DNA from 2 places in the Limnohabitans sp. TEGF004 genome. Region 1 is predicted to be linked to the other one. Evidence: predicted binding sites of a transcription regulator. Region 1 holds the regulator's gene; the other holds the start of a gene.

Evidence for each region. Region 1 encodes LexA, which represses DNA repair genes until DNA is damaged. Its sites were predicted from a motif close to ACTGTATNNNNATACAGT; they were not measured.
Region 2: the regulator LexA is predicted to act here: its motif matches at 11,980-11,997, upstream of recA (recombinase RecA).

The regions. Positions count from the first base shown of each region.
Region 1 is NZ_AP027056.1:1,366,093-1,382,044, reverse strand. Features, by position in the region: gene LINBF2_RS06550 (hypothetical protein) at 1-206, opposite strand, end outside; gene LINBF2_RS06545 (hypothetical protein) at 318-857, opposite strand; gene LINBF2_RS06540 (hypothetical protein) at 982-1,905, shown strand; gene LINBF2_RS06535 (glutathione binding-like protein) at 1,916-2,620, opposite strand; gene LINBF2_RS06530 (acyl-CoA dehydrogenase family protein) at 2,630-3,892, opposite strand; gene LINBF2_RS06525 (phosphotransferase) at 3,919-5,001, opposite strand; gene LINBF2_RS06520 (Crp/Fnr family transcriptional regulator) at 5,015-5,734, opposite strand; partial or broken gene LINBF2_RS06515 (3-hydroxyacyl-CoA dehydrogenase family protein) at 5,824-6,747, opposite strand; gene LINBF2_RS06510 (glutathione S-transferase) at 6,922-7,587, shown strand; gene LINBF2_RS06505 (D-2-hydroxyacid dehydrogenase family protein) at 7,594-8,601, opposite strand; gene LINBF2_RS06500 (hypothetical protein) at 8,663-8,899, opposite strand; gene lexA (transcriptional repressor LexA) at 8,913-9,569, opposite strand; gene LINBF2_RS06490 (asparaginase) at 9,665-10,570, shown strand; gene adk (adenylate kinase) at 10,644-11,300, opposite strand; gene kdsB (3-deoxy-manno-octulosonate cytidylyltransferase) at 11,367-12,128, opposite strand; gene LINBF2_RS06475 (Trm112 family protein) at 12,129-12,311, opposite strand; gene lpxK (tetraacyldisaccharide 4'-kinase) at 12,292-13,329, opposite strand; gene LINBF2_RS06465 (biopolymer transporter ExbD) at 13,412-13,837, opposite strand; gene LINBF2_RS06460 (MotA/TolQ/ExbB proton channel family protein) at 13,857-14,483, opposite strand; gene xseA (exodeoxyribonuclease VII large subunit) at 14,736-15,952, shown strand, end outside.
Region 2 is NZ_AP027056.1:2,569,880-2,585,831, reverse strand. Features, by position in the region: gene LINBF2_RS12690 (MotA/TolQ/ExbB proton channel family protein) at 1-341, opposite strand, end outside; gene LINBF2_RS12685 (energy transducer TonB) at 345-998, opposite strand; gene LINBF2_RS12680 (alpha-hydroxy acid oxidase) at 995-2,083, opposite strand; gene LINBF2_RS12675 (Fe2+-dependent dioxygenase) at 2,086-2,772, opposite strand; gene LINBF2_RS12670 (TonB-dependent siderophore receptor) at 2,785-5,040, opposite strand; gene LINBF2_RS12665 (extracellular solute-binding protein) at 5,170-6,225, opposite strand; gene LINBF2_RS12660 (iron ABC transporter permease) at 6,337-7,956, opposite strand; gene LINBF2_RS12655 (ABC transporter ATP-binding protein) at 8,016-9,194, shown strand; gene LINBF2_RS12650 (sensor histidine kinase) at 9,237-10,679, opposite strand; gene LINBF2_RS12645 (response regulator transcription factor) at 10,695-11,369, opposite strand; gene LINBF2_RS12640 (MarR family winged helix-turn-helix transcriptional regulator) at 11,407-11,916, opposite strand; gene recA (recombinase RecA) at 12,058-13,197, shown strand; gene recX (recombination regulator RecX) at 13,234-13,734, shown strand; gene argC (N-acetyl-gamma-glutamyl-phosphate reductase) at 13,731-14,648, opposite strand; gene sucC (ADP-forming succinate--CoA ligase subunit beta) at 14,820-15,952, shown strand, end outside.

The DNA.
Region 1 (15,952 bases):
GGCTCTGGCGGTTCAGGTGGTTCGGGGAAAGGGGCTTTAGGGATAGTTTCGGGCTCTTCAAACTTAGGCTTGGCCACGCGCTTGTACACATAGCCGCTGCGGCCAGGCTCACCCGCTTCTTCGACGTAGTCGAACTTCGGCTTAGGCGGCTCTTCTTTGGCTGCAGGCTTTTTAGGCGGGTCACTAGCCAAGGCTGGCGAAACCACAAGGTTTGTCAGAACAAGAACGGCAGCAAAGAGTGTGGAGGAGAGAAAACGCATATCCCTAGAAGATCGACTGTTCAAGGGGAGGCTTTAGCCCAGCAGGCAAAAAAGCTTTTACTGGACTGTGTAGCAGGTGGTGTCCGTGTGCAGCTTGCCTTTATCGGTCACGCATTGCTGAGAAATCAGCTTGCGAGACATATCTGACAAGAAGTAAGACCGATACAGCACCTTGTCTTTTGGAATGAGGCTGATGCTGCGAAACACGGGGCATTGTTCGTTGCGCACGCAAGCTGTGAGACGTTGCTGGTTCACATAGAGGTGAATGTTGATGCGCCCAGGTGTGAGGCTTTTGTCTGTGCCAATGCTGACCACGCACGCATCACCTTTGACGAATGGCAGTTCAACTAATTCGGCAAAGTAATTCATCTCTGCCACGATCAATTCTCGAAACCACGGAGCCACGATGCCGTTGCAATCAAAGTAGTCCAGCTTGGTGGTATGAACCAAAATTTCTGTGTAGGGCCGATTTTTGGGGCCCAGCAACAGCATGGGCTCAGCGCCAGATTGCGGCGGACGAGCAAGCAGAGCACGTGATGCTGTGGGTTTGTCTTGCGCGAGCACGCCCGTCCAAACAGACAGGAGCAAGCAGGTCAACAGGAAAAACTTCTTAAACATGACGTCTTATGAATCGGTTGGAACAGGGGTAACTTTATCAGTTTGTGGTTGGCACTTGTAGATCTATCAAGTAAAGTGAAACAGTGTCGATTTCAACGTTGTGATGAAACCCAAATCTTTACTCTTATATCTGTTTTTTTCTACCTTGATGCTTGGGTGTGGCGGCGGTGGAGGTGGTGGCGATGGTTCAAATTCCAGCGTTATGACCTATGTAAAAACCATCACAAGCTTTAGTACGACAAGCCACCCTTTAACTTCCCCTAAGTTAATGACTTTCTCGGGGACTGGATTTCTCACGGTGGCCGATAGTGCTTCTGTTGTGACATTCAACACGGCTTCTGGTAGCGTGGTATCAAACTACGCGGTGACGAATCCGTTTGGAGTCGCTGTGAAGCCAGGCTCTAATGATGTTTATTACACGGGTGGTAGCGCTGGCAATCAAGGTGTATTTTTAAATGGGCAACCCATTTCGATACCCAATACGGGGGCTAATTTGTACGGTATTGCTTTTACAACTGCTCAGGATTGGTATGTTGCTAAGGTTGCAGGTTCTATTTTGATCTATCAGAACACCAGTCAAGGTACTCCTGTTTCGGTTCCTGTTCCAGGTGGTTTTCCCTCTGCATTGGTTGCAAATAACGGATTGATCTATGTTTCACTATCTGGAGCAGCGGCTTCCATCCTCAGCTTTAATCCTGCCAATACAGGTGATGCCAATCACGGATTTACGGTGCTTCCATGGGGGACATTTGACTTTCCAAATGGCATGGCGATTAATGGCGATTATGCTTATATCGCCAACGCGGGTGATTTAAATGGCGACAATGGCTATATCAGCCGAGTCAAAATTAGCGATGGAACCAAAGAGGTTTTTGCGAGTTCGTCGATCGGTGTTTGGCAAACGACGGGCGTTGGATTTTGCGGCCCATCGGGACTTGCGATTTACGATAAATATCTTTATGTGAGCAATGGCACTTGCACAAATGCGGTCAATGAAAAACAAATTTTGAAAATCAAGCTGCCATAGCCCGTGACCGTCAGCGTTTGGCGAACTGTGTTGACCCAAACAAAATATCTTTAGCCTTGTCATTCGTCAGTGGCTTACGCAAATCCGCCAATACTTGCACACCACGCTGGACCGCAGGTCGAGCTGCAATCAAATCAAACCAAGCTTTGAGGTGAGGGTAGTCGGCCCAATCAATGCCTTGGTTTTGCCAGCTGCGTAGCCACGGGAAGATGGCAATGTCGGCAATGCTGTAGCTGTTGCCACCAATGAATTTGCTGTGCTGCAAACGGTTGTCCATCACACCGTACAAGCGCTTGGCTTCGTTGGTGTAACGGTTGTAAGCGTAGTCAATTTTCTCAGGGGCGTAGATGCGAAAGTGGTGCGCTTGGCCCAGCATGGGGCCCACGCCGCCCATTTGAAACATCAGCCATTGCAGCACTTCAAACTTGGCGCGGTCGCTCTTGGGCAGCAGCTTGCCCGTTTTAGAGGCGAGGTACAACAAAATGGCGCCCGATTCAAACAGGCTGATCGGCTTGCCGTCGGGCCCGTGTGGATCGACGAGCGCAGGGATTTTGTTGTTGGGGCTGATCTTCAAAAACTCAGGTGTGAATTGATCTCCTTGACCGATGTTGACGGGGTGGGCCAGCCAGTCGCGTCCCAATCGCAAACCACACTCTTCGAGCATGATGTGTACTTTGTGTCCGTTGGGCGTAGGCCATGAGTAAACGTCGATCATCTGTGTTCCTTAGCTGCCGCGGGTGATGGGCATGTCAATGTCTTGTTGCGCACTGTTGATGTGCCGCGCGAGTTCGAGTTTAGCGATGGATTGGCGATGTACCTCATCGGGGCCATCGGCCAAACGCAACCAGCGTTGCGTGCAGTAGGCGTAGGCCAGTGGAAAGTCGTCCGAGATACCCGCTGCGCCGTGGGCCTGAATGGCCCAGTCAATCACTTGACTGGCCATGTTGGGTGCAATCACCTTGATCATGGCGATTTCTGCGCGTGCTTCTTTGTTGCCCACGGTGTCCATCATGTAAGCAGCTTTGAGGGTCAGCAAGCGCGCTTGCTCAATCATGATGCGTGCGTTGGCAATGCGCTCATGCCACACGCCTTGGGTGGACAGAGGTTTGCCAAATGCAACACGGCTGTTGAGGCGCTTGCACATCAACTCCAAAGCGCGCTCTGCGGCGCCAATGGAGCGCATGCAATGGTGAATGCGTCCTGGGCCTAAGCGGCCTTGGGCAATCTCGAACCCTCGGCCTTCGCCGAGCAACAGGTTTTCAACTGGCACACGCACGTTGGTGAGGGTGACTTCCATGTGGCCATGCGGCGCATCGTCGTAGCCAAACACGCTCAAGGGACGCACCACTTTCACGCCAGGTGTGTTGGCAGGCACCACCACCATGCTTTGTTGCGCGTGCTTGGGTGCTGTGGGGTCTGTTTTACCCATCACGATGTACACCGCACAGCGTGGGTCACCTGCGCCAGAGCTCCACCACTTGGTGCCGTTGATGACGTATTCATTGCCCTCGCGAACAATGCTGCATTGGATGTTGGTGGCGTCTGACGAAGCCACGGCAGGCTCGGTCATCAAAAACGCTGAGCGAATATCGCCACGCAGCAAAGGCTCCAGCCACTGCACTTTCAGCGCTTCGCTGGCATAGCGCTCGAAGGTTTCCATGTTGCCCGTGTCGGGGGCGGACGAGTTAAACACCTCGGCAGCAAAGGGTACGCGGCCCATAATTTCGCACAGGGGCGCGTATTCCAAATTGCTCAAACCCTCGGGCACGCGTGGGCTGTGCGGGATGAATAAATTCCAAAGATCTGCGGCGCGTGCTTTGGGCTTGAGTTCTTCCACCAACTCGGTGGGAATCCAGGCATTGCCTTTGGCGCGGTTGGCGGCAATTTCTTCAAAGAAACGTTGCTCGTTGGGGTAAACGTATTCGTCCATGAAGGCGAGCAAGCGTACTTGTAGGCCTTTGACTTTGTCGCTGTAATCGAAGTTCATGGTGTGTTCCTTGTTTCGTTTTTCTTTTAGGCTTGTTGTGCAAATCGCCATGCCAACTGGGCCATCGGGCGCGCACCTGCTCCGTTGGCTTTGGCTTGGTCGCTAGACGCTGTGCCAGCTTCCACGCGTTTGGCGATGCCTTGCAAGATGGCCGCGATGCGGAACATGTTGTAGGCGAGGTAAAAATTCCAGTCGGCTTTCAAGTCTGCTGGTGTGGCGAGGCCTGTGCGGTCGCAATAGCGGTGGATGTTTTCGCTTTCGCTGGGAATGCCGAGCGCTGCGATGTCCACACCGCCAATGCCTCTGAAGGTGCCGGGTGAAATATGCCAGCCCATGCACAAGTAGCTGAAGTCGGCCAGCGGATGGCCCAGTGTGGACAGCTCCCAATCTAGCACTGCCAATACGCGTGGCTCGGTGGGATGGAACATCAAGTTATCCAGCCGATAGTCGCCGTGCACGATGCTGACTTTGCTGTCGTCTTTGGCGCTCGCGGGCATGTTGGCAGGCAGCCATGCCATGAGCTTGTCCATCTCGTCGATGGGCTGGGTGACAGAGGCCACGTATTGCTTGCTCCATCGACCAATCTGGCGTTCAAAGTAATTGCCGGGGCGGCCATAGTTTTCAAGTCCACGCTCTGCAAACTTGACCGTGTGCAGGGCTGCGATGACGCGGTTCATTTCATCGTAAATCGCACCACGTTCTGCGTTCGCCATGCCCGGTAAGGTTTGGTCCCACAGCACACGCCCTGGTACAAACTCCATCACATAAAAGGCACGACCGATGATGGACTCGTCTTCGCACAGTACATGCATTTGCGGCACGGGCACATCGGTGCCGTGCAAGCCTTGCATCACTTTGAACTCGCGTTCAATCGCGTGGGCCGAAGGCAACAACTTGGCCACGGGGCCAGGCTTGGTGCGCATCACATAGCTCTTGGCTGGGGTGATGAGTTGGTAAGTGGGGTTGGATTGCCCGCCCTTGAACATCTCTAGCGAGATGGGGCCTTCAAAGCCCGGCAGATTGGCGCTCAGCCACGCTGCCAGTGCTGCGGTGTCTATGCGGTGCGCCGCTGACATGGGCTGGGAAGTATGTGCGTCGTCCCGGCTCATGCGTGGTCTCCAGTCAGTGGTCGGCTTCGCTGATCTGTAGCAAAGCGTCGCGGTTGCGAATCACCAAGCCACCCGGCTCGATGCGAATAGCTTCCTCGCGTTCCATGGCTTTGAGTTCTTGGTTCACGCGTTGACGTGATGCGCCCAAGAGCTGTGCGAGTTCTTCTTGCGCCAGATGCAAACCAATGCGAATCTCTTGAGCGTTGGTCAAGCTCTGTACACCGTAACTGCGTGCCAAGTGCAAAAGTTGTTTGGCTAAGCGTGAGCGCAGCGGCAGTGTGTTGAGGTCTTCTACCAAACCGAACAGCTGGCGAATCCGACGTGCTTGCAAGCGCAGCATGGCGTCGTAAAACTCCACGTGCTGGCTGAGAATCTTTTGAAAGTCCGCTTTGGCCACGCACAAGATGGAGGTATCGCCGTGTGCATACACATCGTGTGTGCGACGGTCCCCATCCAGAATCGCCACGTCGCCAAACCAAATCCCAGGTTCCACATACGTGAAGGTGATCTGCTTCCCCGACAACGAAGTCGAGCTCACGCGCACCGCGCCGCGAGCACACGCCATCCACTCGTCGGCTGAGTCGCCACGGGCTGCGATCAAGTCGCCGTCTTTGCATCGTTTGACGTATGCGCATCGAAGAATGTCGTGCCTGAGTGAAGGTGAAAGAGATGAGAACCAACGTCCTGCGTTGATGGCCTCGCGTTCTTCGATGTTAAGAATAGGATCGTCCATAGCCTGTCTTTTGTGTGACCTGAAAGTGAAAGTTTGTCACTCCGGAGACCCACTGTGTCTGCGGGTTTCGAGTGAGGGTTGAAGGTGGGTTAGCTTTCGGTGTGCATCAAGCTCAAGCCCAATGCGCCACGTCGGCGCAGCCATGGGCTGGGGCGGTAACGCGTGTCGCCGTAAACAGTTTGTACGTTGAACAGCACTTCCAAAATTTCGGTGGGGCCGTATTTGTTGCCCATGGTCAACGGGCCCATGCTGTGGCTCAAATCTGCTGCGCCTGTGGCTTCGAGTTCTTCGGGTGTGCACAAGCCTTGCTGGCACATGTCACACGCAATGTTGATGAGGTTAGCCACCACGCGTTGCGTCACAAAACCGCCGCTGTCGCGAATCACGGTCACGGCTTTGCCATCGCGCGCAAACAGTGCGTGTGCAGCGTCGCGCATGTCAGCGCGTGTCGCAGGGCTGGTGGCCAGCACACGGCGGTGGGTGAGCTTGTCGTCAATCAACATGTCGATGCCGACCGTGCGAGCGGGGTCTAAGCGTTCCACGATGGCCACGGTGGTCACATCAAAACCCAAAGGGGCGACGATAGACAGCGCTTGCGCGGAAGGCGATGCACCCGTTTCAATCTTGGCGCCCAAGTCTTTGAGCAACTGCAGCAGTTCGGGGCGACGCATGGCGCGGGTGGATACCCACACTGGTGGCATCTCTGACACGGTAGGTGTGGCTACTTCGGCTGGCATCTGTGCTTCGCCGTTCACGTAGGTGTAAAAACCTTCGCCTGTTTTTTGGCCCAGTTTGCCTGAGCTGATGCGTTGCACGGCTAGGTTGCTGGGGCGGAAACGTGGCTCGCTCAAGTACTGTTGGTAAACAGAACTGATGGCCTCGTGTGCCGCATCAATACCTGCGATATCGAGGAGTTGGAAAGGGCCAAGCTTGAAACCTGCTTGGTCGCGCAAGATGCGGTCAATGGTGGCAAAGTCGGCCACGCCTTCAGATGCGATTTGCAGCGCTTCTGTGGCGCCTCCCAAAAAGCCTATGGTTTTGTAGATGGAATTCATAGCAAAGATTATGGCCGAGCATGCCTGGCTTTTTGAGTTGCGCTTAGGTGACTTGGCCTATGCCCCTTCAAGCCTGCGCTGGTAGCGGCTATGCCAGAATCAATTTGACTTTCAACCTCTAGGAGTGCCTTCATGACCCTCAAACTCTGCGGCTTCGCTGTCAGCAACTACTACAACAAGCTCAAAATCCAGCTGCTTGAAAAAGCTGTGCCGTTTGAAGAGGACTTGGTGTGGGTCAACCCCGTTGAGCCAGCCACCTTCTTGCGCTCGCCCATGGGCAAAGTACCGTTTTTAGAAACCCCACAGGGCTGCATCAGCGAATCAGCGGTGTGCGCTGAATACATTGAACAAGCCTACCCACATCACCCACTGATGCCCACCGATGCATTTGAGGCGGCCAAGGTGCGCGAAATCATCACCTACCTAGAGCTGCATGTCGAATTGGTGGCGCGTGAGCTGTACCCACAGGCTTTCTTTGGTGGGAAGGTGGATGAAGCGACGCAGGCGAGGGTACGCAAACAGCTCGCCAAAGGCGTGGAAGGCTTGGCTAAGCTGTTGAAGTTTTCGCCCTATGTGGCGGGCGACACCTTCACACTGGCCGATTGCTCCGCCATTGTGAATTTGCCTCTGGCTTCCATGGCCTCGAAGGCTGTGTACGGCGAAGATCTGCTGGCCCACTTGCCCGTGAAAGCCTACAGCCAGCAAATGGCCGAGCGCGCTTCGGTACAAAAAGTCAACGTCGACCGCAAAGCCTGCATGGCTTTGATGGCTGAACGCATGGCCAAGAAAAACAGCTAAGCCAATTTACCGGCGTACTTGCAGTGCGCCGGGGTTGACGATATTGGTGGGCGTGCCTTTGATGAAGTTCACCACGTTGTCAAACGCCGTGCCAAAGTACATCTCGTAACTGTCTTGCTCCACATAGCCAATGTGTGGTGTGCAAATACAGTTTTCCAAGCGCAGTAGCGCTTGGCCTTGCATGATGGGTTCGCTTTCAAACACATCAATCGCCGCCATGCCGGGGCGGCCGCGGTTGAGTGCTGTGATCAGTGCGTCGGGCTCGATCAACTCAGCGCGTGAAGTGTTCACCAATAACGCAGTGGGTTTCATGCGACCCATGTCTGAGAGCTTCACAATGCCACGAGTCTCGTCGACCAAGCGCAGATTCAGAGTAAGAACGTCTGATTCTTCAAAGAATGCTTCGCGCGAGATAGCCACATTCAAGCCATCTTTGGCAGCTCGTTCGCGTGAGGCCTCGCTGCCCCACATCACCACCCTCATGCCAAATGCTTTGCCGTAGCCTGCTAACAATTGCCCAATCTTGCCGTAGCCCCAGATGCCCAAGGTTTTACCGCGCAACACTTGACCCAACCCAAAATTGGTGGGCATAGAGCCTGCTTTGAAGCCTGACTGCTGCCAAGCGCCGTGTTTGAGATTGCTGATGTATTGGGGCAGGCGGCGCATGGCAGCCATGATCAAAGCCCACGTCAGTTCGGCGGGCGCAATAGGTGAGCCCGAGCCTTCGGCCACGGCAATGCCGCGTTCAGTGCAAGCTGCCACATCCACGTGGCTACCGATCTTGCCGGTTTGAGAAATGAGTTTGAGCTTGGGAAGTTTGTCTAGCAACTGGCGATTGATGTGTGTGCGTTCACGGATCAACACCAGCACTTCGGCATCACGCAGTCTGACAGACAACTGGCCAACACCTTTGATGGTGTTGGTGTAAACCTTGGCTGGAAAGGCTTCTAATTTTGACGCACAAGCGAGCTTGCGCACGACATCTTGGTAGTCGTCGAGGATGACAATATTCATCCCCCGATTGTGCCTTGCAGCACGGGGCTTCACGCGTGGCGCGTGAGCCCGATTGCAAATATCAGTGACGGTTTTCTAGCTCGGCCAAACGGTCGAGTTCGGCACACACATCCGCCATGCGACCCGAGATGACCATGCGGCCAGCTTGGCTACGGCTGTGTTGGGCTTCCATCACGCGTGCAACGCGCAAAGGCAAAGGGCGACGGGTGCTTTGCAGGGCTTGTGCGGGCATGAAGCCGCGAACCACATTTTGCAGAGGATTGAGGAGGCGGTAAGCGCCAAAAAGTGCGAGGCTCATGGTCGTTCTTTCTTTACATCATCATGGTGTTACGGATCAGGCCAACGGCCAAACCTTCAATTTCAAAGGGCTCGCCAGGTTCGACCACAATGGTTTTGAAGTCGGGGTTTTCTGCGAGTAGCTCAATGTGGCTGGCGGTTTTGCGAAAGCGCTTAACAGTCACGTCTTCGCCCAAGCGGGCCACCACGATTTGGCCGTTTTTGGCGTCGCGTGTGGATTGCACAGCCAACAAGTCGCCGTCCATGATGCCTGCGTCGCGCATGGACATGCCGCGCACACGCAGCAAATAGTCGGGCTTGCGTTGGAACAAGCTGCTTTCTACAAAATAAGTTTGGTCCACATGCTCTTGCGCCAAGATGGGTGAGCCAGCAGCGACTCGGCCCACGAGCGGCAGAGAGAAGCCTGAGGGCGAAGCGCTGAAACTGCTTTCTTGGTAGCTGCGTTGGTTGCCACCCTTGAGGCGAATGCCGCGAGAGGTGCCGCTCACCAGTTCGATGGCGCCTTTACGGGCCAAGGCTTGCAAATGTTCTTCAGCGGCGTTGGCCGATTTGAAGCCAAGCTCTGCGGCAATTTCTGCACGAGTAGGGGGCGAACCGGTGTTGGCAATGGCAGACTGGATAAGCTCCAGAATCTGTTGCTGACGGGCGGTTAGTTTTGGCATTTCAATCATCGGTTCGACTCCTGCACAATGTGTGTCTTGCGGTGTGCAACTGTTTACACATCCAGTAACTGTATTTTTAACCAGCTTTTTGAGTTTGGCAAGCTATGAATGCAAAAAAAACTAAAAAAATCGTTGTTTTAGCCACAGGCGGGACGATTGCGGGCTTGGCAAGCGATGCCGCCAAGCCTCAAACCTACACGGCTGGCCAAGTGGCCGTGGCTGATTTATTGCAAGGCGTTGCCCATGATGGCGTTGAGCTGTTGAGCGAACAAGTGGCCCAAATCGACAGCAAAGACATGTCTTTTGCGGTGTGGCAAAGCCTGTTGGCTCGTGTGTCGCACTACTCAGAACAAGACGATGTGCAAGGCGTGGTCATCACCCACGGCACTGACACACTTGAAGAAACCGCCTACTTTTTGCAAGCCGTCTTGCAGCCCACCAAGCCCGTGGCCATCACCTGCGCCATGTTGCCCGCCAATGCGCCTGACAGCGATGGCCCCGGCAACCTCAAAGACGCTTTAACTTGGGTGCAACAGCCCGCGGCATCAGGTGTGTCGGTGGTGTGCGCAGGCCAAGTGCATGCGGGCAATGCTGTGCAAAAAAGTCATAGCCACCAGCGCAACCCATTCACCTCGCAAGCGGGTGTGATGCACCCCGCCGTGTTACGTGTGCCTAGCGTGGCGCAGGTGGTGGCTTGCCAGCACTGGCCGCGTGTGGAGCTGGTGTTCAACCATACAGGCGCCGATGGCCGCTTGGTACGCGCGCTGACGGCACACGATGCGCCGCAGGGTTGGGTGGTGGCTGGCACGGGCAATGGCACCTTGCACCACGACTTAGAAGCTGCTTTGCTGGACGCGCAAAAGCAGGGTGCGCAGGTGTTGCGTGCGTCGCGCTGTGCTCAGGGCGGTGTGCAGTCGCGTGAGGTTGATGTGTTACCACATGCGGGGGGCTTGACGGCTGTGCAGGCTCGCGTGGCTTTGTTGATGCATCTTGTGGCGCAGCAAACATAGTCAAAACAAGTCGCCAACAAAAAAGCCGCTCGACAGAGCGGCTTTTCTTTACAAGCGTGATGCTCGACGCGAATTAAGCGGCGAGGGCTTGGAACGCGCGTTCTTTGATTTCTTCCACAGAACCTGTGCCGCTGATGGCGCGGTACTTCGGTGCAGCAGCAGCGTCGGCCTTGGCCCAGCTAGAGTAGTAGTCCACCAAAGGACGGGTTTGGGCGTTGTACACGTCCAAACGCTTTTTGACCGTCTCTTCTTGGTCGTCGGCGCGTTGCACCAAAGGCTCGCCCGTCTCGTCGTCTTTGCCATCCACTTTGGGGGGGTTGAACTTGACGTGGTATGTACGCCCAGAAGCAGGGTGTGAGCGGCGGCCGCTCATGCGCTCGATGATGGCATCAAACGGCACATCGATTTCCAACACGTAGTCCAGCTTCACGCCAGCCGCCTTCATGGCGTCGGCTTGTGGAATGGTGCGTGGGAAACCGTCAAACAAGAAACCATTGGCGCAATCGGCTTGCGTGATGCGTTCTTTGACCAAATTGATGATGAGGTCATCGCTGACCAAACCACCTGCATCCATCACTTTTTTGGCTTCGATGCCCAGTGGTGTGCCTGCTTTCACAGCGGCGCGCAACATGTCGCCGGTGGAAATTTGAGGGATGCCGTATTTTTGGCAAATGAAGGTGGCCTGTGTACCTTTACCGGCACCGGGGGCGCCCAACAAAATCAGTCTCATGCTTGGTCCTAATGGTCTACGTTTTATTACTTACTCGAGGATATCACGGGCTTCCCTTCGAAACCCTTACGCTGCTTGGCTTAGCAGCGCACGCACACGCGCCAAATCTTCGGGCGTGTCCACGCCGGGGCCTGGGGAATGGTCGGTGATGTGCACCGCAATGCGGTGACCGTGCCACATGGCACGCAGCTGTTCGAGCGACTCGGTCACCTCAATCGGCGCTTGCGCCAGTTTGGGGAACTCGCGCAAAAAGCCGACGCGGTAGCCATACAGGCCCACATGGCGCAGCGGCGCGGGACTTGGGAGTGTGGTGATACCTTGCGCGAATCCATCACGCCACCAAGCAATCGGTGCACGACTGAAGTACAGCGCGGTGTTGCGGGCATCGAGCACCACTTTCACCACATTGGGGTTGGCAAAGTCTTCCACGCTCTCAATGGCGTGGGCGAGGGTGCTCATGCTGCAGTCGCTGCGTGTTTGCAGCAGCTGGGCGGCGGCGTCAATCGAAGCGGGGTCAATCAGGGGCTCATCGCCTTGCACGTTCACCACCACATCGGTGTCTTGCAGGCCCAGCAAGTCGCAGGCTTCGGCCAAACGGTCGCTGCCAGAAGGATGGTCGGTGCGGGTCAACACGGCATCAATGCCATGCGCTTGGCAGGCAGCCACGATGCGGGCGTCGTCAGCCGCCACCACCACGCGTGATGCGGCAGACTGTTTGGCGCGTTGCGCCACGCGAACCACCATGGGCAAACCGGCAATGTCGGCGAGTGGTTTGTCAGGCAAACGCGATGACGCCATGCGCGCTGGAATGAGAACGCAAAACGACATTTAGGCTTCCAGCTCGGCGTCGGTCAGGGGGCGGGCTTCGTTTTCGAGCAACACAGGAATGCCGTCGCGCACGGGGTAAGCCAAGCGCGCGCTGCGTGAGATGAGCTCTTGCGTGTCGCGTTTGTATTCAAGGGGGCCTTTGGTCACGGGGCAGACCAAGAGTTCAAGCAGTTTGGTGTCCATGGGGTGATGATAACTTTGCGTGTTGTACGGCTGCGAGGTGCGCGTCAATCGCGGCCAAGAGTTCGGGGGGTAAGGTGGTGTGTAGCGGCACAGCCCACGCTTGTGGGTGATGTGCCCAGAGTTTGACCGCATCTTTTTCGGTGCAGAGCACATCGCCTTGTGAGGTGTCGATGTGCAAAGCTTGTAGATCCGCGTGGTCGGGCAAGGCTTGGGTATGCGCCACATTCATGCCTTGTTCGCGCAGCATGGCAAAAAACACCTCAGGCTTGGCAATGCCCGCCAAGGCTTGCACGGGCGTGTCCCACCAGCTGCTGAACGAGCGTTGGGTGCCATCGGCTTGCAGCGCATAGTCAGCCAAATGGCGCTGCACAGCAAATTCGTTCGGGCCTGCTTCGCCTGATGTTCTCAAGACCCAGCAAGGCACATTGGGGCTCAGCGCTTGGCGCGGCCACGTCTCGCGCAGCGGGCCAGCGGGTAATAAGTGGCCGTTGCCCACGCCGCGTTCGTCAAACACGCACAGCTCTAGGTCGCGGGCCAAGGGCCAGTGTTGCAGGCCATCGTCACATACCAGCACTTGCACATCGCGGTGCAAACTCAACAGCGCTCGACCTGCATCCACACGGCTGTTGCCTACAAACACGGGCACTTGGCAGCTGCGGGCAATCAGCAAAGGCTCATCGCCCACGTTCTGTAATTGGCTTTTAGGTGACACAGCCAGCGTGCTGGATGTTTTGCGGCCATAGCCGCGGGACAACACGCCCACGCGCAAGCCTTGCGCTTTCAAGTGGTTGACCAAGGCCATGGTGATGGGTGTTTTGCCCACGCCTCCCACCATCACATTGCCCACCACGATGACGGGCACGGGCAAGGTGGTCTGTTTGTAAAAACCGTGTTGATAAAGCCTGCGGCGAATCGCCACAAGACCTGCAAACAACCAACTGATGGGGAGTAAAAAAAAGACCAACACTTGGCCCAATGCATTCGAGCGATCAGCACCATGACCGTTCCAAGCGTGCATCAAAGCTTGGCTCAGCGTCTGCTTTAGTGTTTGCCTCAAAGTTGGGGCTGTCTCAGTCGTACTGCGGTCGCCGCTCATGGCGTCAGTCGGCTTTGCCGCCGGACGACTGGGCAGCGAAGGTGAGTTGGTTCAAACCATTGCGGCGAGCCGCCTCCATCACCATCATCACCGATTGGTGGCTGGCTTGTGCGTCAGCACTGATGATGATCATAGGGCTGTCCATGCTTTGGGTGGCTTGGGCCAGCGCTTGGCTCAGGCCTTGTACATCGCGGGTGTTGACCAAGTTGCGGTTCACGCTGAACTGGCCTTCGCTGTTGATGGACACCACCACCTCATGCGGTCGCTCTTGCGGTGCTGCGGCATCGGCCACGGGTAAATTCAGCTGCAACTCGGTGAATTTGCTGTAAGTCGTGGAGAGCATCAAGAAAATCACCACCACCAACAAAATGTCGATGAACGGGATCAGGTTGATCTCGGGTTCGGGGCTTTTCTCGCGATGAAATTTCATGGCCATGGTGTGGCGCCGGTTATTTCAAACGTGCGCGCATGGCGAGCAAGTGGCGCATAAAGCGCTCGGCATCCAGCTCAAAGCCCAGCACATACGCATCGACACTGCCACGCAGGTAGCGCCAGAACATCAAGGCGGGAATGGCAATGATCAAACCAAATGCCGTGTTGTACAGCGCAATCGAAATGCCCTGTGCCAGTTGCACGGGGTTGCTGGTGCCTGGGGCTTGCGAGCCAAAAATATCAATCATGCCAATGACTGTGCCCAGCAAACCCAAGAGTGGCGCGGCTGAAGCAATAGTGGCCAAGGCCACCAAATGCTTTTCCAACTCATGCGCTGCTTTGCGGCCAGCAGATTCCATGCTGGAGCGCAAGTCTTCGGCGCTGATCAGCGGCTCGTCTTTCATGGCGTGCAAGCCAGAAGCCAAAATGCGGCCCAACACAGAGTGGTCGTGCAACTGCTGCATGGCTTCTTCCGATGGCAGGTTGTCGTGGGAGGCTTTGAGCGCTTGCTCCAGCAAGCCTTCAGGGGCCACCAGGTGGGGGCGAAGGCTCATCATGCGTTCGATGACCAAGGCCAATGCCACGACAGAGCAGATCAAAAGGGGCCAAATCGGCCAGCCAGCCGCTTGTATGATGGTGAACAAAGCCAACACTCCAGAGAATTTTGTGTGTGCCAATTATGGCCTAGCGGCCCATCCACATGATCTGTGGATAACTTTGGGGATAAGCTTTGCTACCCCCCCTCAGATGCCGCATGAATGGGGCGATTCAACAAAATGATCGAAAAATGGGCGTTAAAAATCTCTTTTAAATCAAAGACTTGCTACGCAGGTTGGTGATTTTCTCAGTTTATTGTTTAAAACGATCTGGAAATATTTTTTGTGGATGAGTCTTCAATGCAACCCTCGGAATCGCTAGGTTTGGCGCCACGCATTTGGGCAGTTGGTGCCCTGTGCCGCGCCGTTGCTGACGTCTTGGACAGTCGTTTTAACCCCGTGGCTGTTCGGGGCGAGATTTCTGGCTTCACACGCGCGGCCAGCGGGCATTGCTACTTCACTCTCAAGGACGCAAGCGGGCAGCTGCGTTGCGCCATGTTCAAACGTGCCGCCCAAATGCTCGACTTTCGTCCTGTGGACGGCGAACTGGTCGAAATCAAGGGCCGTTTGGGTGTATATGAGCCACGTGGTGAGCTGCAAATGGTGGTCGAACACATGCGCCGTGCGGGGCAGGGCGCGTGGTTTGAGCAGTTTTTAAAACTCAAAGCCAAGCTCGAAGCCGAAGGCCTGTTTGACGCCGAGCGCAAACGTCCCCTCAAAACCATGCCGCGTGGCATTGGTGTGGTCACCTCACTGGGCGCCGCAGCCTTGCATGATGTGGCCACGGCCTTGCAACGCCGTGTGCCACACATCCCTGTGGTGCTTGCGCCGTCCTTGGTACAAGGTCCAGATGCGCCGCCCACCTTGGTGCAAGCCTTGCAGCAGCTCAGCCAGCAGCCCAACATCGACGTCATCTTGCTGGTGCGTGGCGGCGGTTCGATGGAAGACCTCTGGGCTTTCAACGACGAAAACTTGGCAAGAGCCATCGTCAGCAGCCCTGTGCCGATCATCAGCGGCGTGGGGCACGAAACCGACTTCACCATTGCCGATTTCTGCGCCGACCTGCGTGCTCCTACGCCCACCGCTGCCGCCGAAATGTGCGCGGTGCCGCACGCGGAGTTGTTGTCCAACCTGCAGCTGTGGGGCAATGCCCTGCAAACCATCGCGCACCGCCAGCTTGACACCCAAGAGCAACGCCTAGACCGCGCCCAAGCCCGTTTGGGCCGCCCGTCTGAAGGTCTGAGTACTGAAAAAATGCAGCTCTTGCGCCTGCAGCAGCGTCTGGGCCAAGCCGTGCAAACTCGCACCCAACGCTGCCACAACGAACTGGCCACACTCACCAGCGGCCTAGCCCGTGGCGTGCAGCAAACCCCCGCCACAGCCCGCGAACGCTTGCACCGCGCGGCGTTGCGCCTGGAACTGCTTGACCCCAAATTGGTGCTGCAACGTGGTTTTGCGTGGCTCAGCGATGCCGATGGCCAAGCCATCACCTCGGTGGCGCAGACCTCAGAAGGCCA
Region 2 (15,952 bases), 1.2 Mb from region 1:
TTGCGCAAACTGCGAGTCAGCCAATCGCTGATGTCCAAACGATCATGCAATTGCTTTTGTGCAGCTTGGTGATGTTCGGTGGCTTCTTGGCCCGTCAGTGCCAAGTGATGAAACAGGTTGTTTGGGCGTTGACTCAGCACACTCAGGCCTTCAGCCAAGCTGGTGCAGTGCCAAAACTGTTCGCTGTTGAGCGCGTTCTCTTTGTGTCGCCATGTGTCCAAGGCTTTGATGAAGATCACCACCCAGCTGGCCAATGACATGCCGAGCAACAGCAACAAAATGCTGCGCGTGACCCAATCACCTTGCAGCCAAATATTTGAAAAACCAAATGATGCGGGCATGACTTACTCCAAAATAAAACGAACGGGGATGTTGAACCACATGGCCTCTGGCGTGCCATTGCGACGACCTGGCACAAAACGCCAACGATGAACGGCTTCCAGCGCCGCTTGGTCTAAACGTGCAAAGCCACTGGAGGTGCGCACCTCAGCTTTTTCAGGCGTGCCTTGCGTGCTGATGAACACGCGCACGATGACCGTGCCTTGCTCACCATTGCGGCGGCTGATGCGCGGGTAGCCTGGCGGTGGGTTTTTTAAATAGTCCGCATCAGCAGAAGGTTCGACCAAACTTGGCGAGCCAGTTTTGCCCGATGCGGTAGAAGGTGCAGCTGCAGCTTCAGCGGAAGAGGCAGCTGCTTCTTGGGTGTCGCTGTTGTTGGGGGTGAGCGCGGGTGTGTCTGCTTTAGTCACGCTTTTCGTCAGCGTGTGTGTCGGTGTCGCTGTTGGCGCTGTTTTGGCGTGTGTGAGCGGCGCGGGGTTGGGGATGTCAGACACGACATCTGCCATCACAACTTTGCCAGATTCATCAGAGGCGGGTAATTCGGCCAGCTGGCTTTGTGCCACCCACAACAGCGCCACATGCACCAGCAGCACGGCTGCGATGGTGTTGCGCCATCGACGCGGGGATATGTGGTGAGGCTTCAACGGCGAAGTGGTCATGGCGTGACGTGCTCGGGTGTGATTGTTGACAACGTAGGGCAGCCACACAACGTCATGGTGGTTTCCAGCTCGTCACGCAACAGACGCAGCACATGGGCCACGCCACGCGCACCGCCGTGGGCAAGACCATACAAAGCGGGGCGGCCCACTAAGACGGCATTGGCGCCGAGGGCCAAGGCTTTGAATACATCTGTGCCTCGGCGAATGCCGCCGTCGACCAACACCAAGGCATCGGCGCGTTGTTGACGCACCGCTTGCAAGACGCTAGGCAGCACCTCAGCGGTGGATGGCATCGTGTCGAGCACGCGACCGCCGTGATTGCTAACCATCACACCAGCTGCGCCCACTTGCATGGCACGCACGGCATCTTGCGCATGTGTAATGCCTTTCAGTAAAACGGGTAGGCGCGTTTGCTGGATGAACCACTGCACATCGCCCCAACGTGGGGCTGAATCGGCCAAACCTGCACACAGGCCCGAGGTCTGCGCGGGTGTGTGTGCGGATGTCTGTGCGTGCCAATGTACGGCGCTCACTTCGGTGGGTAGTTGCATGCCGTGGCGGCGCTCTCGGTCGCGTACACCGTGCACGGGGGTGTCTACCGTGAGCACGATGGCTTGATAGCCTGAGTCTTCTAAGTCAGACAACATGGCTTGAGTGCGTGCGCGGTCTGCTTGCCAATACATCTGAAACCACAGCGGGCCACGGTCGTTGTCTTGCAAAAAACTAGCTGCTACGTCTTGCAGCGGGGTGCTGGTTTGGTGCGACACCACCATGCCACAGCCTTGTGCGGCAGCGGCCATGGCCATACCCGCTTCGCCGTGGTGGTGGGCCCAGCGCTGATAAGCCATGGGCGCGACCAAGAGTGGCGTGGGCGATGTGTGGCCGAGTAACGTGCAGCGCGTGTGGCCGTCGCGCAAATCTTGAAGGACGCGAGGGGATAAGCAGATGTTTTGCCATGCACTGAGGTTGCGCTGCAGGGTGATTTCGTCTGCTGCACCACCGCTGAAATAAGCCCATGCAGCATCGCTCAGCGCGGCTTGTGCTGCCTGTTCGTGATCGTGCAGGGTTTGGATGGCGTTGTTCATCGTCAAGTGTTGGCCCACTGGCGCAAAAGGTTGTGATACACGCCTGTGAGCGAGGTGGTCTCGGGTGTTTCGCCCAGTTGCGCACGCAACTTGAGCAAGTTCATGTCGAGCTCAAACAAGGTGCGGCGCTGCTCGTCACTGCGCACCATGCTCTCAATCCAGAAGAAACTCGCCACACGTTCACCGCGCGTGACGGGCGTTACCTCATGCACGCTAGTACCGGGGTAAAGCACCGCATCCCCTGCGGCAAGCTTGACGCCTCGGCTGCCATAGGTGTCTTGCACCAGTAGCTCACCGCCGTCGTAGCTCGTGGGGTCACTCAGAAAAACGGTGCACGACACATCGGTGCGCACCCACTCGCCTGTGGCTTGCGAATGCATGACTGCGCCATCGACGTGCGGGCCAAAGTGGTTGGCGTTGCCGCGATAGCGGTTGAACAGCGGGTTGAAAATTTTGCGTGGCAAGGCCGCAGAAAAAAACAAAGCATCGCGCTTTAATGCACTCAAGATGAGTGATTGCAACTGCTTGGCCTGTGCACTGCTTTGCGACAGCTGGGAGTTGTTCTTCACCGTCGCGGCTTGCGAACCTGCGCTGATGCGCCCTTCCATCCAAGGGGCTTCGTCGCCCAGCAAAGATAGGGCCGTTTGGAGTTCGTCAGCGGTGAGGACGTTGCGCAAGTGCAGCAGCATTGGGGCTTTCCTTTAGAACATGGATTTCCAGCTCAGCTCCACTCGGCGTGGTGCGCCGGGGGCATAAAAGCCGCGATACAGCGAATCGGCGTAGAGCTTGTTGGTGAGGTTGGAGATGTTGAACTTGAGCACGTTGGCATCGTTCAAGGTGCATTCGGCCATCGCGTCAACCGTGGTGAAGGCGGCCGCTGTTTTTGTGCGAGCGCCATCTGGGTTTTGCTCACCGCGGTAGTTCAAGCCCGAGCCCAAGCGCCACAGCGGGTTGATACGGAAAGTCGTCCACAAGCTGGCGCTGTGTTTGGGGGTGAGTGCGGAACGGTCGCCTTTGCCTTGCGCACCTGTGCCCGCTGCAACGATGTTGCTCTCGTCTATGGTGGCTTCAGGAATCCATGTTTGGTTGTAGAACATTTCCCAAGCGGGTGTCAGACGTCCTGCGAAGTTGAACTCCATGCCCGTGGCGTGTCGCTTGCCAGAGAGCAGCTGTTGTGCAGCCGCGCTGTCTGCATCGGTGTTGCGTTCGTTGTACTTCTCAGAGTGAAAGAGCGCGATGCCAAGCAAGCCCTTTTTCTCGAAGATTTCAAACTTGCTGCCGACTTCAATGTTGCGGCTCTTCTCGGGCGCTGTGTTGGCAGTTTTGGCGTTGTTGGATCCTGGTGCGTAGCTGCCCAAAGCGAACTGATAGGTGTCACCCGATGTGTTGTACGACGTGCCGTATGAGGTGTAGTACGTGGCGCTGTCGGTGGGTTGCCAAATTGCACCTATGCGCGGGCTCCAGAGGTTCTCACTCATCTGAAAGCTGTTGTTGCTCGTGTCGCGGTACTTGGCGCTGAAGCGGTCTAAGCGAAGACCGCCTAGCACTTTGAACTGTTGGGTGATGTTGATGGTGTCTTGGGCGTAAAGCCCCAAGTTCTCTGCCTCAAAACGGTTCATGGCCATTTGGCGGTTGTCGGTGATGGACACGCCATCGTTGGGTGTGCCGACAGTCGTTGGACCTGCACTAGATAGCCCGGTAGCTGCACTGTTATTGCGCAAGGCCTTGTCTTGGGTGTAATCGACACCCGCAATCAGCTCGTGTTTGCGGCCCATCCATTCAAAGTTGTTGTTGTAGTCACTTTGCACTTGCAGCACATCGCTTTCCCCGCGGCGAGCTTTGAAGCTTCGTGACAGTGGGGTGTTGCCATTGAGGCTAGAAAGTGAGGTGGCAGTTGTGAAGCGAACTGCGCTCGCCAGTAAATCACGCTCGTAGTGGCCGTAACGCACCGTGGTTTTCAGTGCGCTGTCTTGGTTGAATCGGTGTGTGTGGCCGAGTGTCAGATACGAGGTTTGAGTTTTTAAGTAATCGCTGGTGAGGCCGTAATAATTTTTGGCATTCAGTACGGGAACGATCACACCCGATCCATTGCTGCTGGCAGTGCTTGTGCCGTTGTCAATCATCCACGGGTGGTTGTACAGCGGGCGTCCATCGGTTTCTAGGTGGTAAAGGCCAACGGAATATTCGTCACGCTCACCAATGCCTGTGCGATAGGCCCCGGCAATGCCCTTTTTGTCGGCCTTGGCACCCCAGTTGTCTGCCTCGTGTGTCATCACGTTCAGACGAAAGGCTGAGGATTCGCCAGTTTGTTTGTTGAAGTCGCCGGTGATGCGACGCATTTGGCCGCTCCCGATGGTGACGTTGGTTTCGTTTTGGTCCATCAAGAAGGGCTGCTTGTTGACTTGGTTGACCACGCCGCCGGTTGAGCCTTTACCAAACAGCATCGACGCTGAACCTTTGAGCACTTCCACACGGTCGGTGTTGAAGGTGTCGCGCTCGGTCAGGGGGGCATCGCGCAGCCCATCGACGTAAATGTCACCCGCTTGGCCCAGTGAAAAGCCGCGCATTCGCACATCTTCTTCGCCTGTTTCTCCCGCTTGAAACGTCACGCCGGCGGTGGACTTGAGTACTTCACGGAAGTCGTCGTAGTTGCGATCGGCGATGAGCTTTTCGGTCATCACCGTCACGGTTTGCGGGATGTCTTTGAGCTGCTGGTTGCCTTTGGCAATGCCCGTTTGTTTGACCAGCAAGCTTTCCTTGGACAAGTTGGGGTCTTGCGTGTCTTTGACGGTGACGGTCTTGAGTGTTTTTTCTTCGCTCTGAGCAAGGGCAGGTTGCGCTGCACCCATGGAGCCCGCCAACATCAAGGCGGCCAAGGGCAGTAAGTTGCTAGGTGTTTTGGCTGCAAGTTCGGGCGAACAAGTTTGGTGCACGGATGTGCCTTTGGGGTGTTCCATTTGAAATTCCAACATTGAAAAGGTGGCAGGCAAGCTGCCTGATCAATGGCTGGCTATCAACGACCCGAAGGCGTGAGTGGCTGGCTGTTCGAGAAGTTGCGCATCGTCTGCGCAACGCAAGCGTGGTGTTTACTTGAAACCCACGCGGTCCAACATTTGTTGCACCTTGATTTGGTTCATGCCCACGGCGCTGATGGGTACCAGCTCGCTTTTGAAGTTGCCGCCGGTCATGGCTTTCAACGCGGGGTTGTCCAGCTTCATGCCCTTGACCACGGGCCACTCGTTGTTGCCGTTGGCAAAGTGGTTTTGTGCTTCAGGGCTGACGAGGTATTCCAAAAACTTCACGGCGTTGGCTTGGTTCTTTGAGTAACGCGCCACCGCACCACCAGCCACGTTCACGTGCGTGCCCCAGCTTTGTTGGTTGGGGAACACCACGCCCACGCGCTCAGCCACCGCTTTTTCGGCGGGGTTGGTGGAGCGCATCAAGCGCGCCAAGTAGTAGGTGTTGGTCACTGCAATGCCGCACTCACCGCTGGCCACCGCTTTGATTTGGTCGGTGTCGCCGCCTTTGGGCGCGCGGGCCATGTTGTCGACCATGCCTTTGAGCCAGACTTCAGTGGCAGCAGGACCGAGGTGTTCGGTCATCGCGCCAAACAGGCTCAAGTTGTAGGGGTGCGAGCCCGAGCGGATGCACAACTTGCCTTTGTTCTTGGGGTCGGCCAGCTCTTCGTAGGTGTCCACGTCTTCGCGTTTGACTTTGAGCTTGTCGTACACCACCACGCGAGCGCGGGTAGACAAACCAAACCAAGCGGTGCCGTCGTCGGTGGGTTTAGAGCGCAGCTGAGAGGGAATGGCGGTTTCCAAAGTCTTGGATTTGATGGGCAAGAACATGCCATCGACTTCGCCTTTCCACAAACGGGCGGCGTCGACCAGCAAGATGACATCGGCAGGTGATGCCGTGCCCTCAGCCTTGAGGCGGGCGATGATGCCGGCGTCGTCCGAATCAACGCGGTTGATTTTGATGCCCGTGGCTTTGGTGAAGTCGCTGTACAGCGCTTCATCGGTGGGGTAATGGCGGGCTGAGTACAGGTTGATGACCTGTTCGTCGGCCAACGCAGAAGCGCTGAACAAGCCAGCGGATACGGCAGAAATGGCCAAGGACAAAACGGTGAGGGTGCTACGCATGGGGCGACTCCAAGTTGAAAAGCTTGGGATGAGTGTACATCAAATGCGAATCATTATCATTTGACTTGGATCAAATGCCCCTGCCGAAAGTGCAGGTTTTATCGCGCAGAGTCAGTTGCGGCGCAGGGTGCGGCTGAGCAAGATGACCGGCAGCAAGCCCACTAGCACCAAGGCCAACGAGGGTAAAGCGGCTTCGCCCAAGCGTTCGTCACGCGCCAATTGATAGGCCATGATGGCCAATGTGTCGGTGTTGAAGGGGCGCAGCACCAAGGTGGCGGGCAGTTCTTTCATCACATCGACCAGCACCAGCAGCGTGGCTGCTGCGAGTGGTTTTTTTAGCAAAGGCCAGTGCACGCGACGCACCAGCGACAAACCTGAGGTGCCCAGCATGCGCGCACTGTCGTCCAGCGATGCGGGCACGCGCGCGTAGCCGCTTTGCACCGATTGCAAAGCCACGGCCACAAAGCGCACCAAGTACGCCCACACCAAACCCAGCACCGTTGCGGTCAGCCAAAAGCCAACACCCGATTGCGGCCACGTGGCTTGCACCCAGCCCACAGGCAAGAGCAAGCCCACCACAATCACCGCGCCTGGTACGGCATAGCCCAAGCTCACCACACCCATGGCTTGGCGCGTGAGCCAGTTGGGGTGCAAGCGGGCTTGTGCAGCCAACAGCAAAGCAGCGCCTACAGCCAGCAGCGCCGTCATGCCACCCAGCGACAAGCTGGTAACAGACCATTGCACAAAGCGTGACCAAGGCAAATCCATCACGCCGTCGCCTTGCAACAAAGCGCGAAACATAAACAGCACGGGCAACACAAAACCGCACAACACGGGCAGCACACACAGCGTCCACACAAAAGCGGCAGCTGCGCCTTGTAACTTCAAAGGTTGCGATTCGCTGCCATGGCGGTCCACGCGCGCGCTGGAAAAACGCAAGCGCGATTGCGCGCGCTGCTCGGCTGCAAGCAAGACCACCACCACGATGAGCAGCAAAGTGGCCAGTTGCGCAGCGGCAATGCGGTTGTCCATCACCAGCCACGCTTTGTAAATGCCAGCAGTGAAGGTTTGAATGCCAAAGTAGCTCGACACACCAAAGTCAGCCAAGGTTTCCATCAAGGCCAAAGCGGTGCCTGCGGCAATGGCAGGGCGAGCCAGCGGCAAGGCCACGCGCAGAATGCGGCGCGACAGCGGTGCACCCAGCAAGCGGGCTGCCTCCATCAAATGGTTGGCGCGTTCAGACAAAGCCGTGCGAGCCAGTAAATACACATAGGGATACAGCGCGAGGGTGAACACACAGGCTGCGCCCCACACATTGCGAACCTCGGGGAACACGCGGCCTTCTAGGCCAAACGCAGCCCGAATGCCGGTTTGCAGGGGGCCGCTGAATTGCAAGTAGTCGGTGTAGGCATAGGCCACCACATACGCAGGCATGGCCAGTGGCAAGAGCAGCGCCCATTCCAAACTGCGGCGCATGGGGAAGTCAAACAACGTCACCGCTGCCGCAGACACCGTGCCCATGCTGATGACGCCCACGCTCACCAGTGCGCACAGCAGCAGCGAGGTGCCCACATAGTCAGGCAGCACCGTGCTGGCCATCTCAGCCAAGATGCTGGCTGAGGCGTCGTTCCACTGTGCCCACGAAAACAGCACGGTCAACACTGGCAGTGCCAACAGCAAGGCCAGGACGGCCAACACACAGCGTAAAAACAAGCGAGAGCTAAAAACCATGCGGCATTGTAGGTAGCCGCACAGCGTGTGGCGTTAAAGGCCGTCTCTACAATGGCGCTATGTTTTTAGATGTCGCCCAGCTCTCCGTTAGCTACCCAGAACGTGCCCGACCCTCGGTGGATCGCGTCACGCTGAGCTTGCGCGCGGGCGAAATGGGTGTGCTCATTGGCCCTTCGGGCTGCGGCAAAACCACGCTGTTGCGCGCGGTGGCCGGCCTAGAGCGTGCCAGTGCCGGTGAAATTCGTTTGGCCCAATCGGTGGTCAGCAGTGCCTCCGTGCATGTGGCACCCGAAGCGCGCCGCATTGGCATGGTGTTTCAAGACTACGCCCTCTTCCCCCATTTGACCGTGCATGACAACGTGAGCTTTGGCTTGCACAAGCAACCCCGTGCCGAGCGCGAAGCGCGTGTGCGCGAGGTGTTGGCCTTGGTGGGTTTGGCCAGCAGTGCACAACGTTTTCCACACGAATTGTCGGGTGGCCAACAACAGCGCGTGGCCTTGGCCCGTGCGTTGGCGCCTAAGCCACAACTGTTGTTGTTGGACGAACCGTTCTCCAACCTCGATGTGGAACTGCGCGAACGCTTGGCTTTGGAAGTGCGTGGCATTTTGAAAGAAGCGCAAACCACAGCCTTGTTTGTGACGCACGACCAAATGGAAGCCTTTGCGATTGGTGACGTGATTGGCGTCATGTCCGAAGGCCGCTTGCACCAGTGGGACGACGCCTACACGCTGTACCACCGCCCTGCCACCCGCTTTGTGGCCGAGTTCATTGGCCACGGCGTCTTCACGCCCGCCACCCTGCGCGAGGTGAACAACCAAGTGGTGGTTCACACGCCCATGGGCGATTTGATGGATGTGGCCGAGTGCCCACTGCCCTGCACCTTTGCATCCGGTGAGTGCGATGTGCTGCTGCGTGCGGATGACATCGTGCACGATGACGATGCACCGGTGAAGGCGGAAATCATTCGCAAATCATTCCGTGGCTCAGAGTTTTTGTATACCTTGCGTTTGAAAACCGGCGAAACGGTAATGGCCCATGTGCCCAGCCATCACGACCACAAAGTGGGCGAGTGGATTGGCATTCGCGCCGAGGTGGACCATGTGGTCACATTCAACCGTGCTTGCCCCGTGAATGGCAACGACTTGTGCAATATGCCTTGCGCTGAGCACGAGGCGCCGCATGAGCACGCGCAAACGCATGAACAGCCGATTCACTTTCATGTGAAGCCATTGGCTTAAACAGACCTCGTGAGTTGGACAAGCGGCTTGTGAGCCGCTTTTTTATGCCTGCGTATTCGAGAAACGCACGGTGAACCGAGCACCCGGCATGGACTTGCCGGGGGATGCATCTTCCAGCGTCACCACAGCGGCGTGTTGGTGCGCAATTTCCAGCACGATGGGCAGGCCTAAGCCCGAGCCATCGGCCTCTGTGCCCAAGGCGCGGTAGAAGGGTTGGAACACCAAATCGCGTTCCGCCTCTGGAATGCCAGGGCCCGAATCTTCCACCTGCAACACCACCACTTTGCCAAACTTGTCGGCGAGCAAACGCACGGTAATCACGCCCGGAGTGTCCTCGCTGGAGGGCGTGTAGTTGATGGCGTTGTCCACCAAGTTGCGCACCATTTCTTTGAGCAGCGTGGGGTTGCCCATCACACGCACACCTGTGCTGCCGGATGCCGCACCTTCATAGCCTAGGTCAATGTATTTGTCCAAGGCGCGTGGCAGCGAGTCTTGAATCACGTCGCTCACCAACGCCACCAAATCACAAGGGCTGCGCGCGATGTTGGTGCTGCCGCTTTCGGCGCGTGCCAAGGACAACAGTTGGTTCACCGTGTGCGTGGCGCGAATGCTGGCGCGTCCAATGAGTTTGAGCGATTGCTTGAGTTCATCCGCGCTAGAGTCCGCGCGTTGCGCCAAGTCGGCTTGCATGCGCAAACCCGCCAACGGTGTTTTGAGTTGATGCGCGGCATCGGCCAAAAAGCGTTTTTGTGTGGCGATGGATTCTTTGAGTCGTGTGAGCAAGTCGTTGATAGAGGCCACCAGAGGGGCTACTTCTTGCGGTACCGCAGATTCATCCAACGGACTCAGGTCATCTGGTTTGCGCAGACGAATGCGTTCTTCGAGTTTGTTGAGCGGGCGAATGCCGCGCGCCAAAGCCAGCCACACCAACAGCACGGCCAGCGGCAAGATGACGAACTGCGGCAGCATCACGCCTTTGATAATTTCGGTGGCCAGCACCGAGCGTTTCTCTAGTGTTTCGCCCACTTGCACCAGCACGGGCTTGGCACCTGGCACGTCTACGCGCACCCAGGTGTAGGCCACGCGCACATCGGCGCCGCGCATTTCGTCATCGCGAATGCGTACTTCACTTGGCAAAGGTTTTTCTTCGTCAGGGGGCAGTGGGAAGTCGCGTTCGCCGCTCACAAATTCGCCACGCGTGCCCAGCACTTGGTAATAAATCAAGTCCGCTTCGTCGGCGCGCAAAATTTCGCGCGCTGGCAAAGGCAAGTTGAAATACATGCGCGTTTGGTCGCTCTTGACGAGCTGCGCGAGGGCTTGCACGTTGTATTCCAAGCCTCGGTCAAACGGGCGGCCTGCAATGTTTTGCGCCACCAGCCACGTCAGCGCCAAGCTGACCGGCCACAGCAGCAGCAGCGGCGTGAGCATCCAATCCAGAATCTCGCCAAACAGCGAGTGTTGCTCGCGCCTAAACAGCTTTGCCATGCAAGTGTGCCGTGTTTAGCCCGGAATCTTTTCGAGGCAGTAGCCCAAGCCGCGCACGGTGGCGATGCGGATGGGGCCTTTTTCAATCTTCTTGCGCAGGCGGTGGATGTACACCTCAATGGCGTTGTTGCTCACCTCTTCGCCCCACTCGCACAGGCGCTCGACCAGTTGGTCTTTGCTCACCAAGCGGCCACTGCGTTGCAACAGCACTTCGAGCAAGCCGAGTTCACGCGCAGAAAGTTCGACCATCTTGCCGTCAATGGTGGCCACGCGACCGGTTTGGTCGTACACCAGTGGGCCGTGTTTGATGGACGACGAGGTGCCACCCATGCCGCGACGTGTGAGGGCGCGCACGCGGGCTTCGAGTTCTTGCAGGCTGAAGGGTTTGGCCATGTAGTCGTCCGCGCCGTAGTCCAAACCTTTCACACGCTCCTCCACGCCGTCAGCAGCGGTGAGGATGAGCACAGGAATGGATGAACCGCGTGATCGCAAACGTTTGAGCACTTCAAGGCCGTGCATTTTGGGAAGGCCTAAATCCAAGATGAGCAAGTCAAACTCATCGGTGGTCATCAAAGCGGCATCGGCTTCGGTGCCGCTGGCCACGTGGTCGGCGGCGGCACCCGATGCGCGCAAAGTACGCAACAGGCCGTCGGCCAAGACCAAGTCGTCTTCTGCAATCAGGATGCGCATGTGTTGTCTCCAACTTTGTTTGTGTTTTTTAGAAAGTTCAGCGCTGCGATTCTAGGTCCGAGTAAGCCCCTGCATAGGCCTCCAACCCTAAGCTGACCACGGTGGCCACGTCTGTGCCCACTTCTTGTTTGAATTCCGCTTCGGTTTGTGCCACGGCTTGCTCAAAAGCCCGCAGCCAAGCCAGCCCAGTTTCGGTGAACACAATGCGCCGCGCGCGGGCGTCTTGTGGGTCGGGCGTGCGTTGTACCAAGCCCCACGCTTCGCACTGGGTGACTAAGTCGCCCATGGCCTGCTTGGTCATGCCGGCGCTGGCGGCGAGGTCGATCAGGCGTGAGCCTTCTAGGCTCAGGTGGCGTGTGATGTGGATGTGCGCCGCGCTCACCTGCGAGCGGGCGGCGAGGTTGGACAACGCTAAAGGCACATCCTCGTTGTGCGCCATCAGGTGCAGCACGCGAGCGTCAAAGCGTCGCATGGCGTGGCCGAGTAAGCGGCCCAAGTGAACTTGTCGCCAGTCTTGCTGGGTGGAAAAGGTGGGAGTAGAAGCCATTTATAGATGGTAAGGCAAACTGACCAAAAAAAGTGTTTACAAGTTTTGACTTTGCGTTAAAGTACTGGTCAAGCATCCAGTTGTTGTTAAACACAGTAACTGGACATTCTCGGTAAGCCCTTGATTTAACGGAGATTTCTCATGAACAACAAACCCATCGTCGCTGACAGCGAAAAAGCCAAAGCCCTCCAAGCCGCCTTGGCGCAAATCGAAAAACAATTCGGCAAGGGCACCATCATGCGCTTGGGCGAAGGAGAAGTGATTGACGACATCCAAGTTGTGTCCACCGGCTCATTGGGTTTAGACATTGCCTTGGGCGTGGGCGGTTTGCCGCGTGGTCGCGTGATCGAAATCTACGGCCCAGAGTCATCGGGCAAAACCACCCTCACCTTGCAAGTGATTGCCGAGATGCAAAAACAAGGCGGCACTTGCGCGTTTGTGGATGCTGAGCACGCTTTGGATTCTCAATACGCCCAAAAGCTCGGCGTGAACCTGCAAGACCTGCTCATCAGCCAGCCCGACACCGGCGAACAAGCGTTGGAAGTGGTTGACAGCTTGGTGCGCTCTGGCGCGGTGGATTTGGTGGTGGTCGACTCTGTGGCCGCCCTCACACCCAAGGCCGAACTCGAAGGCGACATGGGCGATTCATTGCCAGGCCTGCAAGCCCGTTTGATGAGCCAAGCGCTGCGCAAGTTGACGGCTTCCATCAAGAAGACCAATTGCACTGTCATCTTCATCAACCAAATCCGCATGAAGATTGGCGTGATGTTTGGTTCGCCAGAAACAACCACTGGCGGTAACGCGCTCAAGTTCTACGCTTCTGTGCGTTTGGACATTCGTCGCACCGGCACCATCAAGCGTGGTGACGAGGCTGTGGGTAACGAAACCAAAGTCAAAGTGGTGAAGAACAAAGTGGCGCCTCCTTTCAAGACGGCAGAGTTCGACATCTTGTTTGGCGAAGGCATCAGCCGCCAAGGCGAAATCATTGACATGGGCGTGAACGCCAAAGTCATTGAAAAGTCTGGCGCTTGGTACGCCTACCAAGGCGAAAAGATTGGCCAAGGCCGTGACAACGCCCGTGAGTTCTTGCGCGAAAACGAAGCCTTGGCTTTCGAGATCGAAAACAAAGTGCGCGAATCTTTGGGTATTCCTTTGTTGGCTGGCGGTGTAGATGCACCTGCGGCCAAAGAAGAAAAAGCGCCCAAGGCCTCTAAGGCTGCCAAAGAAGCGAAAGACGTCAAGGGCGCTGCTGATGCAGATGCAGACGGCGTAGTGGCTTAACGCTCGCTCAAAAGCGTCAACCCAAAAGTCAGCCTCGTGACACACGACGTCGATTCAAACGAAGACGAGAAACCCAAGGCGAAAAGGGCCAAGGGGTTTCAAATCTCACTCAAAGGCCGAGCCTTGCGCTTGCTCTCGCAACGCGAGCACTCGCGCTTTGAGCTAGAGCGCAAGCTCAAACCTTTTGAAGAAACGCCGGGCGAGCTGGCCGAGGCCTTAGATTTTTTGCAGGCCAAAGACTTCATCAACGAGCAGCGTGTGGTGGAGTCAGTGGTCAACAGCCGCTCTCGCAAGCTCGGTGCATCCCGGGTGCGTCAAGAATTGCAAGCCAAGGGGTTGCCTGTTGAGGCCATCGCCGAAGCCGTGCAAGAGATGCGCAGCACCGAGCTTGAGCGAGCCCGCGAAGTCTGGCGAAAGAAATTTGGCGAGCCGCCTGTGGACCAAGCGGCGCGTGCCAAACAAGTGCGGTTTTTAGTGAGCCGAGGCTTTGCGCCTGAGGTCGTGCGCAAAGTTGTCGCTGGCGCAGAAGACTTTTAAACGCCCAACATCAATTGCAAGTTTTGCACCGCAGCGCCGCTAGCGCCCTTGCCTAAGTTGTCCAATCGCGCCATCAGCACTGCATGGCGATGGGTTTCGTTCGCGAAGACGCGAATTTCTAGTTTGTTGGTGTCGTTCAACGCGGTCGCGTCGAGTTTGCCGTTGTCGGTGGCGGGTTGCACGCTGACCCAGCCTTCTGGGTGTTGGCCGTAGTGTTTGGCCAGCGCGTCGTGCAGGTCAGTCGCTTTGGGTTTGGTTGGCAGCATGTCCAAATGGATGGGCAGTTGCACCAACATGCCTTGGCGGAAGTTACCCACCGATGGCACAAACAAAGGCCGGCGTGTGAGGCCGGTGTAGGCCATGATTTCTGGGATGTGCTTGTGCTCTAGACCAAGTGCATAGGCTTCAAACAGCGGCGCTTTGCCAGCTTCGTAGTCCTCAATCATGGTGCGGCCGCCGCCTGAGTAGCCGCTGACCGAAGGCAGGGCTACGGGAAGGTCAGCAGGAACCAAGCCTGCGTCAATCAGTGGACGCAGCAAAGCGATGGCACCTGTGGCGTAGCAGCCGGGGTTGGCCACACGGTCGGCGTTGACCACGGCATCACGTTGGCCTGCGGCCAACTCGGGGAAGCCATAAACCCAACCAGGCTCAACACGGTGCGCAGTGGAGGCGTCGATGATTTTGGGTTTCGTGCCGCTCAGGCTGTCGATCATGGCGACGGACTCAATCGCGTGGTTGTCGTGCAGGCACAAGATGACCATGTCCACGCCAGCCATCAGCTCGCGTTTGGCTTCGGGGTCTTTGCGTTTCGCGGGGTCAATGCTGACGACTTCGATGCTTGGCATGAGCGCCAAGCGTTCGCGAATTTGTAGACCTGTGGTGCCGGCTTCGCCGTCGATGAAGACTTTAGACATGGATGTCGCCAGAAAGTACAAAAATGTGAGGCGTCGCTAGGCTGTTGTAAGCCAGTTAAAAGTTTGACGCGATGCAGCATGATACAGTCTCAAGGCTTTGTGTGGAGCGGCTCTTAGGTGTCGTCAACCAAACAAAACGTTACAAATCCACCGATTACTAAGAGAGATCTCATGAAGATTCACGAGTACCAAGGCAAGGAAATCTTGCGTCAATTTGGTGTGCCAGTGCCACGCGGTATCCCTGCGTTCACGGTACAAGAAGCGGTGGAAGCCGCGCAAAAGTTGGGCGGCCCAGTTTGGGTTGTGAAAGCTCAAATCCACGCGGGTGGCCGCGGCAAAGGCGGCGGCGTCAAAGTGGCTAAGACCATTGATGATGTCAAGCGTTTGGCCGAAGAGATCTTGGGCATGCAGCTCAAGACCCACCAAACTGGCCCAGAAGGCCAAAAAGTGCGTCGCCTCTACATCGAAGACGGCGCCGACATCAACAAAGAATATTACGTGTCAGTCGTGACTGACCGTGCAACGCAAAAGATTGCTTTCATCGCTTCCAGCGAAGGCGGCATGGACATTGAAGAAGTTGCCCACAGCACCCCAGAAAAAATCATCACCGAGTTCATCGATCCGTTGACTGGTTTGGGCGATGCACAGGCCAAGAAGATTGCAGACGCCATTGGCATGCCTGCTGACTCCACCGCTCAAGCCGTGGACATCTTCAAGAAGCTGTACCAGTGCTACATGGAAACTGACGCATCTTTGGTGGAAATCAACCCACTGAACCGCGACAGCAAAGGTAACGTGATGGCTTTGGACGCGAAGTTCAACTTCGATGCCAACGCATTGTTCCGTCACCCCGAAATCGTGGCTTACCGCGATTTGGACGAAGAAGATCCTGCTGAAGTGGAAGCTTCTAAGTTTGACTTGGCCTACATCTCCTTGGACGGCAACATCGGTTGCTTGGTCAACGGTGCTGGCTTGGCCATGGCCACCATGGACACCATCAAGTTGTTTGGCGGCGAGCCTGCCAACTTCTTGGACGTGGGCGGCGGCGCGACAGCTGAGAAAGTCACCGAAGCCTTCAAGATCATGTTGGCCAACAAGAATGTCAAAGGCATTTTGGTCAACATCTTCGGCGGCATCATGAAGTGCGACACCATCGCCAGCGGCGTGATCACAGCTTGTAAAGCCGTGAACTTGTCAGTGCCATTGGTTGTGCGCATGAAAGGCACCAACGACGAGCTGGGCAAGAAAATGTTGGCCGAATCAGGTCTGCCAATCATCTCTGCCGACACCATGGCCGAAGCCGC